DNA from 3 places in the Janthinobacterium sp. BJB304 genome. Region 1 is predicted to be linked to each of the others. Evidence: predicted binding sites of a transcription regulator. Region 1 holds the regulator's gene; each other region holds the start of a gene.
The links. The regulator LexA, encoded in region 1, represses DNA repair genes until DNA is damaged. The targets are predictions, from matches to a motif close to ACTGTATNNNNATACAGT.
Positions count from the first base shown of each region.

Region 1 (3,724 bases):
GGCGACCATGTCGTCTCGTCGGCCTTTTTGTTTGGCAATACCAACAGCCTGTGGCAAACGGTGACGGGGCAGGGCATCGCCGTATCCTTCGTCGACGCCACCGAGGTGGCCAACGTGGCGGCCGCCATCACGCCTGCCACGCGCATCGTGTTCGTGGAAACCATCGCCAATCCGCGCACGCAGATCGCCGACCTGAAAAAAATCGGTGACCTGTGCCGCGAAAAGGGCATCTTGTACATCGTCGACAACACGATGACGACGCCGTATTTGTTCCGCCCGAAAGCCGTGGGCGCGGGCCTCGTGGTCAATGCCTTGACGAAATCCATCGGCGGTCACGGCAATGCGCTGGGCGGCAGCTTGACGGACACGGGCGTGTTCGACTGGACGCAGTATCCGAATATTTTCGAGAATTACAAGAAGGCGGCGCCCGCGCAGTGGGGCATCGCGCAAATCCGCGCCAAGGCCTTGCGCGACTTCGGCGCGTCCCTGGGGCCGGAAGCGGCGCACCATATCGCCGTCGGCGCGGAAACCATGGCCTTGCGCATGGACCGCACCTGCTCGAACGCTTTGGCGCTGGCCGCCATGCTCGCCGCCGACCCGCGCGTGGCGGCCGTGCATTACCCGGGCCTGGCGTCGCACCCGCAGCACGCCTTGGCGAGCGACCTGTTCCGCAGCTACGGTTCCTTGTTCAGCTTTGAGCTGAAGGATGGCATCGATTGCTTCGATTTCCTCAATCGCTTGAACCTGGCTATTCCCGCGAGCAACCTCGGCGACACGCGCACCCTGGTCATTCCCGTCGCCCACACGATCTTCTACGAGATGGGCGCCGAACGGCGCGCCAGCATGGGCATCGCCGAATCGCTGATCCGCGTCTCCGTCGGTATCGAGGATGAGGTGGATCTGCGAGAGGATTTCCGCCAGGCACTCGATGTATAAGTCGCCGGACAAATGAAAGGGCCGCAACAGTCATGCTGTTGCGGCCCTTTGTTTTTCGCCGTTCAATGGTAATGTCTTCGTGCCTTCAGAAACCGTAGCGAGCAAGTCCAATATCGGGTTGAGTAGCGGAGCTGTACATTGGTACAGCGAGCAACGGATGCCCGAGAGTGGGCTGCTCAGTAGGTTTATGAGGGCGCGCTCAATCAGTGCCAGCTGCGCATCAAGCCGACTGCTAAGCCTTCCAGGGCGAATTCATCTTCCGGCGACACGGTGATGACCTTGAAGTCTGGGTTTTCCGGCAGCAATTCGATGACGGAACCCGTCTTCTTGTAGCGCTTGACGGTGACTTCGTCGCCGATGCGGGCCACGACGATCTGGCCATTCTTGGCGCTGTCGACCTTTTTGACGGCCAGTAAATCGCCATCCATGATGCCGGCGTCGCGCATGGACCAGCCGCGCACCTTCAGCAGGAAGTCGGGCTTGGCCGAGAACAGGGCCGGGTCCACGTTGTAGCTCGCTTCCAGGTTTTCCTGGGCCAGGATGGGCGAGCCGGCGGCCACCCTGCCGATCAGGGGCAGCGACATCAGCAGCGCCGCCGGCACTTTCGATGGCGGCGCTTCAGCTGCCGCGCCGATCAGGCGGATGCCGCGTGAGGTGCCGGGCGAAATCTCGATCGCGCCCTTGCGGGCCAGGGCCTGCAAATGCTCCTCCGCCGCATTGGCCGATTTGAAACCCAGTTCATTGGCAATTTCGGCACGGGTGGGAGGGAAGCCCGTGTTTTCAATCGCGTCCTTGATCAGGTTCAGGATTTGTTCTTGTCGTGCTGTCAGCTTGATCATGAGCGGTGGGTGCATACTAAAATGCTGTCTATATGAACAGTCTGTATTTTTGTACAGTATCGCCCACTATGCAAGGGGATTTCCGTGTTTTCGGCGAATTTCGCAAGAAATACTTGTTCCCGGTCGAAAAGCACGGTGGCGCGCGGGCTTTTCGGGCGCTGGCGCAAGCAATGATTGAAACGTTTGCAAAAGGCGGTTATAATCTTCGGCTGACCTTCCCACACCCGTCTTGACGCCGGGGTGGGCGATTATCAATCCGACCTGAAGGAGTTTGCATGCGTCATTATGAAATAGTCTTTATCGTCCATCCGGACCAAAGCGAGCAAGTGCCCGCGATGATCGAACGCTACAAAGCCAGCGTAACCACCCGCGGCGGTTCGGTTCACCGCGTGGAAGATTGGGGCCGCCGTCAAATGGCTTACTCGATCCAAAAGCTGCCTAAAGCACACTACATCTGCCTGAACATCGAATGCGACAACGAGACCCTGGTCGAGTTGGAAACAGCATTCAAATTCAATGATGCCGTGTTGCGTCACCTGACCGTTAAAATGAAGAAAGCTGAAACAGCTCCTTCGCCGATGATGAAATCGGTACAACGCGAAGACGCGGCCAAAAGCCACCGCACCGAAGCACCAGCAGCCGCTCCAGCCGCAGCAGCAGCTTAATTTTTGACCAGGATCGTGCGCTGAACCAGCTACAAGTCACCGCCATCATTGCCGAGCGCGAAATATTGCGCTATACCCCGGCAGGGCTACCGATTGTGAATGCAGTATTGCAACACAGTTCGCAGCAGATGGAAGCAGGGATTGCCCGTTTGACCGAGTTTGATGTTGCCGCGCTAGCCGCTGGCGAAATTTCAGGCCGGTTCAATCAGGCAAGCTTGGGCGGGGTGTATCAGTTCACGGGTTTCCTGGCCAGGAAGAGCCGCAACAGCAAGAGTTTGGTGTTTCACATCATTGATTTTAGTGCAGTCAATTCTGACTAGCGCATTTTAGATACAGGAGCCTGACATGGCATTCGGTAAAAAGTTCGACAAAAATAAGCTCAAGCTTAAAGAAAAACGCAAACAGCAAAACCCTTTGTTCAAACGTAAGAAGTTCTGCCGCTTCACGGCAGCTCACGTTGAGCAAGTCGACTACAAAGACGTCGACACGCTGAAAGACTTCGTCCAGGAAAACGGCAAGATCATGCCAGCACGCCTGACCGGTACCAAAGCGCACTACCAGCGCCAAGTCGACACCGCAATCAAGCGCGCTCGCTTCCTCGCGCTGCTGCCATACACCGATCTGCACCACGCTTAATCGGTCAGATATTCCTGGAGAAGAACTATGCAAATCATTCTGTTAGAAAAAGTTGTAAACGTCGGTAACCTCGGCGAAGTCGTCAAAGTCAAAGACGGTTACGCACGTAACTTCCTGATCCCGCAACGCCTGGCACGTCGTGCTACGGCAACCGCTGTGGCTGAATTCGAAGTCAAGCGCGCCGAACTGGAAAAAGCTGCTGCCGCCAAACTGGCCGCATCGCAAGCCCAGGGCGAAAAACTGAGCGGCCTGACCGTTCAAGTTGCTCAAAAAGCTGGCGTCGATGGCCGTCTGTTCGGTTCCGTCACCAACTTCGACATCGCTGAAGCGCTGACCAAGCAAGGTTTTGCTGTTGAAAAAGCACAAATCCGCATGCCTACCGGCCCGCTGAAGATCGTTGGCGAGCACAACGTTTCGGTTGCTCTGCACACCGACGTGGTCGTGGAAGTTGTTATCGCTGTCGTTCCAGACGCGAACGCGTAATCGTCTGCGGGCCTGGCCCGCAAGCGCTGCCGCACTATGAAAAGCCGGGTTCGCCCGGCTTTTTTGTGGCCTTTTTTTCGCTCATTTTCAGCCCTTTATTTTTGCCGGCACGCCGAAGCGGGTATAATTCGCGCCATGAACGCCCCCTCTGATCCGCAACTGGAT
Region 1 is NZ_PDZN01000011.1:84,632-88,355, forward strand. Features, by position in the region: gene CSQ95_RS14805 (cystathionine gamma-synthase family protein) at 1-936, shown strand, start outside; gene lexA (transcriptional repressor LexA) at 1,140-1,775, opposite strand; gene CSQ95_RS29140 (hypothetical protein) at 1,808-2,008, shown strand; gene rpsF (30S ribosomal protein S6) at 2,051-2,440, shown strand; gene priB (primosomal replication protein N) at 2,461-2,760, shown strand; gene rpsR (30S ribosomal protein S18) at 2,786-3,076, shown strand; gene rplI (50S ribosomal protein L9) at 3,104-3,559, shown strand; gene CSQ95_RS14835 (replicative DNA helicase) at 3,695-3,724, shown strand, end outside.

Region 2 (3,724 bases), on a different contig from region 1:
GCATACCCGATCGCGCGGCGTCACCATACTGGAATCAGACGACGTTTGAAAGCGCAGTTCTTGGCGGCACGGCGTGGCGGCCGGGCAGCCCTGGATGAGCTATTCCTCGTCGGGATCCAGTCCCTTCAAGGCCACCTGCACGGCGCGCTGCGAAAAACCGCGCTGCATCAAAAAACGCATCTGCTTGTTGCGCTGCTCTGCATCCTGCGCCACCTGACCAAACTTGCGGCGCCACACCTCGCAGGCGCGCGCAACTTCCCCTTCGGCCAGGCCCGCCTTGAGTTCCTGCAACGCTTCTCCCCCGATGCCATGGCTTTGCAGCTCCGCCATGATGCGGCTGTTGCCAAAGCGGGCCGAACGGCGGTGGATCAGCGACTCGGAAAAGCGCTCCTGCGACAGCCAGTTGGCTTGCTCCAGGCTGTCGAGCAAGGCTTCCACGTCGTCGCCTTCCTGCGCATGGCGCTGCAGCTTGCGTCGCAATTCCATGCGGCTGTGTTCGCGCATCGACAGAAAGCGTAGCGCCCTGCCCTTCAGGCTTAGTTGTACTGCGGCCATACACCCACCTTGTCTTTCATTCCACGATCACATCACCCAAACACAATCGCCGCCCGGCGCAACAGCGCGGGACGGCGATCATGGTCACACCTTGCAGCAAGCCATGCGTAGGTCGGATTAGGCCCCTTGGGCCGTAATCCGACAACATTGTTGACGTCTGTGGTGCTGTCGGATTACGCGCGGCTTTGCCGCGCTAATCAGACCTACTCTGCCTTGGCTTCCGCAGCCTTGGCAGCCTTGTCGGCGGCCTTATCCGCTTTTTCCGGCTTTTCAGCGGCCAGCGGCGGCAGTTCGCGCACGCCCAGCGAAGCGCGGACCTTGTTTTCGATTTCGCGGGCCAGCGCCGGACGCTCTTGCAGGAAGGCACGGGCGTTATCCTTGCCCTGGCCGATGCGTTCGCCATTGTAGCTGTACCACGAACCGGATTTTTCCACGATCTTGGCATCCGAGCCCAGGTCCAGGATTTCGCCTTCGCGCGAGGTACCGGCGCCGTACAAGATGTCGAAGTGCGCTTCCTTGAACGGCGGCGCGATCTTGTTCTTGACGACCTTGACCTTGGTTTCGTTGCCGATCACTTCATCGCCGGACTTAATCGAGCCGGTGCGGCGGATGTCCAGGCGCACGGAGGCGTAGAATTTCAGCGCATTGCCGCCCGTGGTCGTTTCCGGGCTGCCGAACATCACGCCGATCTTCATGCGGATCTGGTTGATGAAGATAACCAGGGTATTCGTGCGGTTGATGGAGCCGGTCAGCTTGCGCAGCGCTTGCGACATCAGGCGCGCTTGCAAACCTGGCAGGGAATCGCCCATGTCGCCTTCGATCTCGGCGCGTGGCGTCAGTGCGGCCACGGAGTCGATGACGACGAGGTCGACGCTGCCCGAACGCACGAGGGCGTCGCAGATTTCCAGTGCCTGCTCGCCCGTGTCAGGTTGCGAGATCAGCAATTCATGCAGGTTCACGCCCAGCTTTTGCGCGTAACCGACGTCGAGCGCGTGCTCGGCATCGATAAAGGCGCAAGTGCCGCCCAGTTTTTGCATTTCGGCGATGGTTTGCAGGGTCAGCGTGGTTTTACCCGACGATTCCGGACCGTAGATTTCCACCACGCGGCCGCGCGGCAAGCCGCCCACGCCCAGCGCGATATCGAGGCCGAGCGAACCGGTCGACACGACTTGCACTTCTTCGATCGGTGCGCTGGCATCCATGCGCATGACCGAACCTTTGCCAAACTGCTTCTCGATCTGCGCCAGTGCGGCGGCGAGCGCCTTGGCTTTTTCCGATGCGGGTACTACAGCTTTTTTATCGTCCATATGTTCTTTCAGCCGTTCTACAGTTGCGGATTCACGTGACGCATCTACGTGAACCGTGCAGCCTGCGATAGCGCCAGTGGGTTAAATTCTTTACACAGACAGTACTGTATAAAAAAACAGTGATCAATGCAAGCGGAACGTGGATTTGTTTTGAAACAGATCAATACAAGCCTGGTTTTTCACAAAAACTCGCCACCTTGCGGGAAATGAAACACAATACAAGCTTCTATGCCGCAAGCCGAGGAAGTCTCACCATGCGTATTTTACTTGCCGAAGATGACAGCGTACTGGCCGATGGCCTGACCCGTTCGCTGCGCCAGTCGGGCTATGCCATCGACTGCGTCAAAAATGGGCAGGAAGCCGATACGGCCCTGTCCACCCAGGAATTCGACTTGCTGATCCTCGACCTGGGCCTGCCGAAGATGTCCGGCCTGGAAGTGCTGCGCCGCCTGCGCGCGCGCGCCTCGCTGCTGCCCGTGCTGATCCTGACGGCCGCCGATTCCATCGAACAACGCGTGAATGGCCTCGACCTCGGTGCCGATGATTATATGGCCAAGCCGTTCGCCCTGTCGGAACTGGAGGCAAGAGTGCGCGCCCTGACGCGCCGCGGCGCCGGCGGCGGCGCCACCATCATCAAGCATGGTCCCCTCAGCTACGACCAGGTGGGGCGCAGCGCCTACATCAACGACCAGATGCTCGACCTGTCGGCGCGCGAACTGGGCTTGCTGGAAATACTGCTGGGCCGCACCGGCCGCCTCGTCTCGAAAGAGCAGCTGGTCGACCACCTGTGCGAATGGGGCGAGGAAGTGTCGAACAACGCCATCGAAGTGTATGTGCACCGCCTGCGCAAGAAGATCGAGGTGGGCGGCGTGCGCATCGCCACCGTGCGCGGCCTCGGCTATTGCCTGGAAAAATACTCGGAAGCGGTGCGCCTGAACGCCGAAGCGGGCGAGTCGGCAGCCCCGGCCAGCGGGTCCGCCAGCAAGTGAAGGCGCGCGAGGCGCCAGCGGACGAGCCGGACGACGACGACTGGTTCGAGCCGCCCACGACGGAGCAGGACGACACCATCGAGCATTCGTTGTTCGGCGAAATCCTCGACTGGATGCTGGCGCCCTTGCTGCTGCTGTGGCCGATGAGCATCGCCATCACCTATCTGGTGGCCAAGGGCATCGCCAATCAGCCGTTCGACCATGCGCTGGAAGACAGCGTCACCGTGCTGACGCAACAGGTCAAGCAGGCCGACGGCGCGCTGCTGCGCCGCGTGCCGGACAAGAACAGCAATAACAAGGGCCGCGACTTCCTGCGCGGCGACGACGTCGACACCCTGTATTACCTGGTGGTGGGTCCGCGCGGCGAATACCTCGACGGCGACCGCGACTTGCCGCCGCCGCAGGACCCCGACAAATACCGCAGCGGCATGGTGCTGTTTCGCAACGACACCATCCACGGCACGCCCGTGCGCGTGGCGTTCAGCTATCTCGATATTCCCGCCGGCAACGACGATGAACCGCACCGCGCGCTGGTGCAAGTGGCCGAGACGCTGGAAAAGCGCGCCCAGCTGGCCAATGAAATCATCAAGGGCGTGATTTTGCCGCAGTTCATCATCCTGCCCGTGATCCTGGCCCTAGTCTGGTTCGCCCTGGCGCGCGGGCTGTCGCCGCTGGCGCAATTGCAGGAACGCATACGCGCCCGGCCGCCCGACGATTTATCTCCCATCGAATCGGGCCAGGTGCCCGAGGAAATCACGCCGCTGGTCGGTTCGCTCAACGAGATGCTGGCGCGCCTGTCGCTGTCGATCGACATGCAGAAACGCTTCATCGCCGATGCGGCGCACCAGATGAAGACGCCGCTGGCCGGCATGC
Region 2 is NZ_PDZN01000005.1:131,153-134,876, reverse strand. Features, by position in the region: gene recX (recombination regulator RecX) at 100-555, opposite strand; gene recA (recombinase RecA) at 759-1,862, opposite strand; gene CSQ95_RS07790 (response regulator transcription factor) at 2,117-2,851, shown strand; gene CSQ95_RS07785 (sensor histidine kinase) at 2,848-3,724, shown strand, end outside.
Region 2: a site for LexA is predicted at 1,966-1,983, ahead of recA (recombinase RecA). Genes of this name have one in related genera too.

Region 3 (3,724 bases), on a different contig from region 1:
GACGGCCGAATTAGCGGCCGAACCCCGGCCCTGGCACAGGATGTTTTGCGAGCGCGCAAAGCGCACGATGTCGTAGACGGTCAAAAAATACGCTTCGTAGGAAAGATCCCGGATCAGCTCCAGCTCCTGCTCGATCTGTTCCTGCACGTTCGCCGGGATACCGAGCGGAAAGCGCAGGCGCGCGCCCGCATACGTTTCCTCGCGCAGATACGTCGCCGGCGTGTGGCCGTGCGGCACCAACTCGTCGGGATAGTCATAGCGCAAGCTGTCGAGGGAAAATGTGCACAGTTTGGCGATGCGCACGGTTTCCGCCAACGCTTGCGGCGGATACACATTGGCCAGGCGCAAGCGCGCGCGCAGATGCTGTTCCGCATTTTGCGCCAGCGCATAGCCGCACTCGCCCACGGGTTTGCCCAAGCGAATTGCGCACAGCGTGTCGAGCAGGGGCTTGCGCGACCGCACGTGCATGCACACATGGCCGACGGCCGCCACGGGCAAGCCCAGCGCCTGCGCCGCCTCCTGCACGGCGCTGCGATGGGCGTCATCCTGCGCCCGCTGCAGCAGGTTCAGGCCGATCCAGCTGCGCTCGCGGCCAAAGGTGGATACCATCCACTCTCCCTGCGCGCGCACGGTTTCCGCCTCGACCGCATAGCCGGGCAGCAAGATCATCAGACAGCCGGGCAAGCCCCGCAAATGGGCAAACTCCGCCGCAGGCGCGGTGAAATCATCGGACGTCAGCAGATAGCGCCCCTTGGCCGCCCGCGTGCGCGCCATGGTGATCAGTTCCGACAGATTGCCGTAACCATCGATATCGCGCACCAGGGCCAGCAGGGACGGCCCCGGACTGCCGTCGGCCTGCGTCAAATGAAAATGCGCGCCGATAATCAGGGGAAAACCGGCCCGTTTGGCCACCGCATGGGCGCGCACGACGCCGGCCAGCGAACACTCGTCCGTGATGGCCAGCGCCTTGTAACCAAGCTGCACTGCGCGCGCCACCAGCTCTTCCGCATGCGAGGCGCCATGCAGGAAGCTGAAATTGCTCAGGCAGTACAACTCAGCATACTCGGGTAAGACGGCGCCCCACATGATCTACCTCAATACTGTATATAAACACAGTATAATATACTCATCCTGAGTCAAGTAGCCGGTTTCAGCCGGATAGTGTTCATTTTGATGGGCGCACGGAGCGTCTGCCGGCCCGCGCTAGGCTTTGGCCTGTCGCATGACAGGCCACATTGATAGTCCGGCAAATCAGTTAGCAACTATGCGAAACTCCGTCGCTGTGGCTACGGGGCGAACTTGATTGCGCTCCCGTTTCAATTCCACGATGCCGTAATTGGACATTGTTTTCAATGTGCGCGACAGGTTGCTCGGTTTACGACCCGTTGTTTCAGCCAAGGCCGAGATGGATTCCGGTTGCGTTTCCAGAATCACGTGCAACAACGCCCGGTTTTCGTCGCTCAGGACTTCCGCCAGCGATTTGATCGAAGTGAACCAGACCTTGGGCTCATCCGCCTTCGGTTTATATATGCCGCGAGCGATGGCGAGCACGCGTTCGCGGATTTTCTCTTGCGGCATGATGCCAATAAAAATCGGTTTCATTGCTTTTTTATCTCCAGCAAAATGCGGTCCACGTCAGCAAAGAAATCATTGATGAGATGCTGCGCATCCTTGAATTCGTATGGCACTCCCTGATCTGACGGATGCCGGTGTTTATGGTCGAATGCCACGATACGTCCCGCATATTTGAATTTCTTTGGCGGCTTTACCATGTGCGCATTGTCGTAACCGAGGATGCGTTTGCCATACGGTTCGTGCAGCGTCAGCGAGTAGCGTATGCCGTGAGGAATCTCATCCGACACTTCCGTCCGCCTGGCTTCTATCTTGATCCAATAACCGCCATCCTGGTCGAGGATGGAACCATCCAGGTCCAGCAATGTGTCAATGGCAGGATCGGTCCTCATGCGGGAAGTATATCATCTGCTGATATGTCACTTCCACGAAAGCGTCAATAGGCGCAGCCTTTGACTCCATCCAGCCAAGACATCGCGGAGCTTTGCACTTATTTTCGTTTATGCTGATGTTTTATCTTGCCCATCGACCGCCATGATCATTCACTTATTAAAATGTTTCGGCGCCGCACCCGGTGGCGGCAATGCGGCGCTGGTCGTGGAAAACGACGGCAGCAGCGAAACGGCGCGCCAGACCTTCGCGCGCGAACGCCAGGTCAGCGCCTGCGTCTTCCTCGACCGGCAGGCGGACGGTGCCATCGTGCTCGACTATTTTTATCCGCACACGCGCAGCCCCCTGTGCCTGCACGCTACCCTGGCCGCCGCGCATGTGCTGCTGACGGCGCCCGGCGCCCCGGCAACCTTGACGGTGAGCACGGCCATGCGCGGGCAAGCCTTGCAACTGGCGCGCCGCGCGGAAGGATTCTTCATCGGCCTGGCGCCGCAGCCGGCACCGGTCGTCATGCTGGAAAAATATGTGCCGTCGGAACTGATGGGCCAGCACATGCACTTGCTGTCGCCGCCCGTGATCGCGTCCGTCGGCAGCCCGAAGCTGCTGCTGGAAGTGGCCGACCGCACCACCCTCCGCGCACTGCGGCCGAACCTGGAACTGATCGCCGACTGGAGCGCCCTGCATCAGGTCAGCGGCTGCTATGCGTATTGCCGCACGGGCGAGCATGAATATGAAGGGCGCAACTTCAACCACCGCGATCCGGCGCTGGAAGACAGCGCCACGGGCGTGGCGGCGGGCGCGCTGTCAGCGCACCGACAACAGTCGCTGCGCCTGCATCAGGGCTACGTGACGCAGCAGCCGTGTCTGATCGAGGTGCAATACAGCACGCAGGCAATCTGGGTGGGCGGCATGGTGCAACGCAGCACCTGAACGGGGCATCACGCACCAGTACAAGGCAAGCCCGGCAGCGGCCAAAAGAGAATCAACCAGGAAACAACAGTTACAGCAAATTTGTAATAACAAAACAAAGTATCGCTGGTGAATGCTGAAATGATGGCACTAGAATCAAGTCACGAATCTTGCTCATCAGCCACTTGGAGATACTGCGTGCCGACCCTCACCACCTTGCGTAAAGCCATCCTCATCAGCCTGTACGGCAGCGCCGCCCTGGCCGCCGTCAGTCCCGCCGCCATGGCCCAGAGCACGGAAGCGGCCGCCACGGACGGTCCCGTGCAAACGGTCAGTGTGGTCGGCTCGCGCCGGGTCGCCAGCTCCGCCACCGATACCATGGTGCCCGTCGATATCATCCCCATTTCCCGGGTGGCCGAGCAAGGCGGCCAGTTTGATCTGGCGCAATCGCTGCAATACATTTCGCCCTCGTTCAACTCCACTCGCCAGACGGGCGCCGACGGGGCCGACCTGATCGATTCGGCCGCCCTGCGCGGCCTCGGCTCCGACCAGACCCTGGTGCTGGTGAATGGCAAGCGGCGCCACACGACGGCCCTGGTCAACCTGTTCGGTGCGCGCAACCGCGGCAACACGGGCACGGACATGAATGCGATTCCTTTGCTGGCGATCAAGAACGTGCAAGTGCTGCGCGACGGCGCGGCCGCCCAGTACGGCTCGGACGCCATTGCCGGCGTGATCGACATCGAACTGAAGAAAAGCCTGGGCTGCGAAGCGGTGGCCGGCTACAGCCAGTACTCGGAAGGCGACGGCAAGAATTACATGACCTCCGCCTACTGCGGCATCGCGCTGGGCG
Region 3 is NZ_PDZN01000004.1:297,291-301,014, reverse strand. Features, by position in the region: gene CSQ95_RS07055 (error-prone DNA polymerase) at 1-1,086, opposite strand, end outside; gene CSQ95_RS07050 (transcriptional regulator) at 1,252-1,602, opposite strand; gene CSQ95_RS07045 (DUF6516 family protein) at 1,599-1,964, opposite strand; gene CSQ95_RS07040 (PhzF family phenazine biosynthesis protein) at 2,107-2,892, shown strand; gene CSQ95_RS07035 (TonB-dependent siderophore receptor) at 3,070-3,724, shown strand, end outside.
Region 3: a site for LexA is predicted at 1,100-1,117, ahead of CSQ95_RS07055 (error-prone DNA polymerase). Genes of this name have one in related genera too.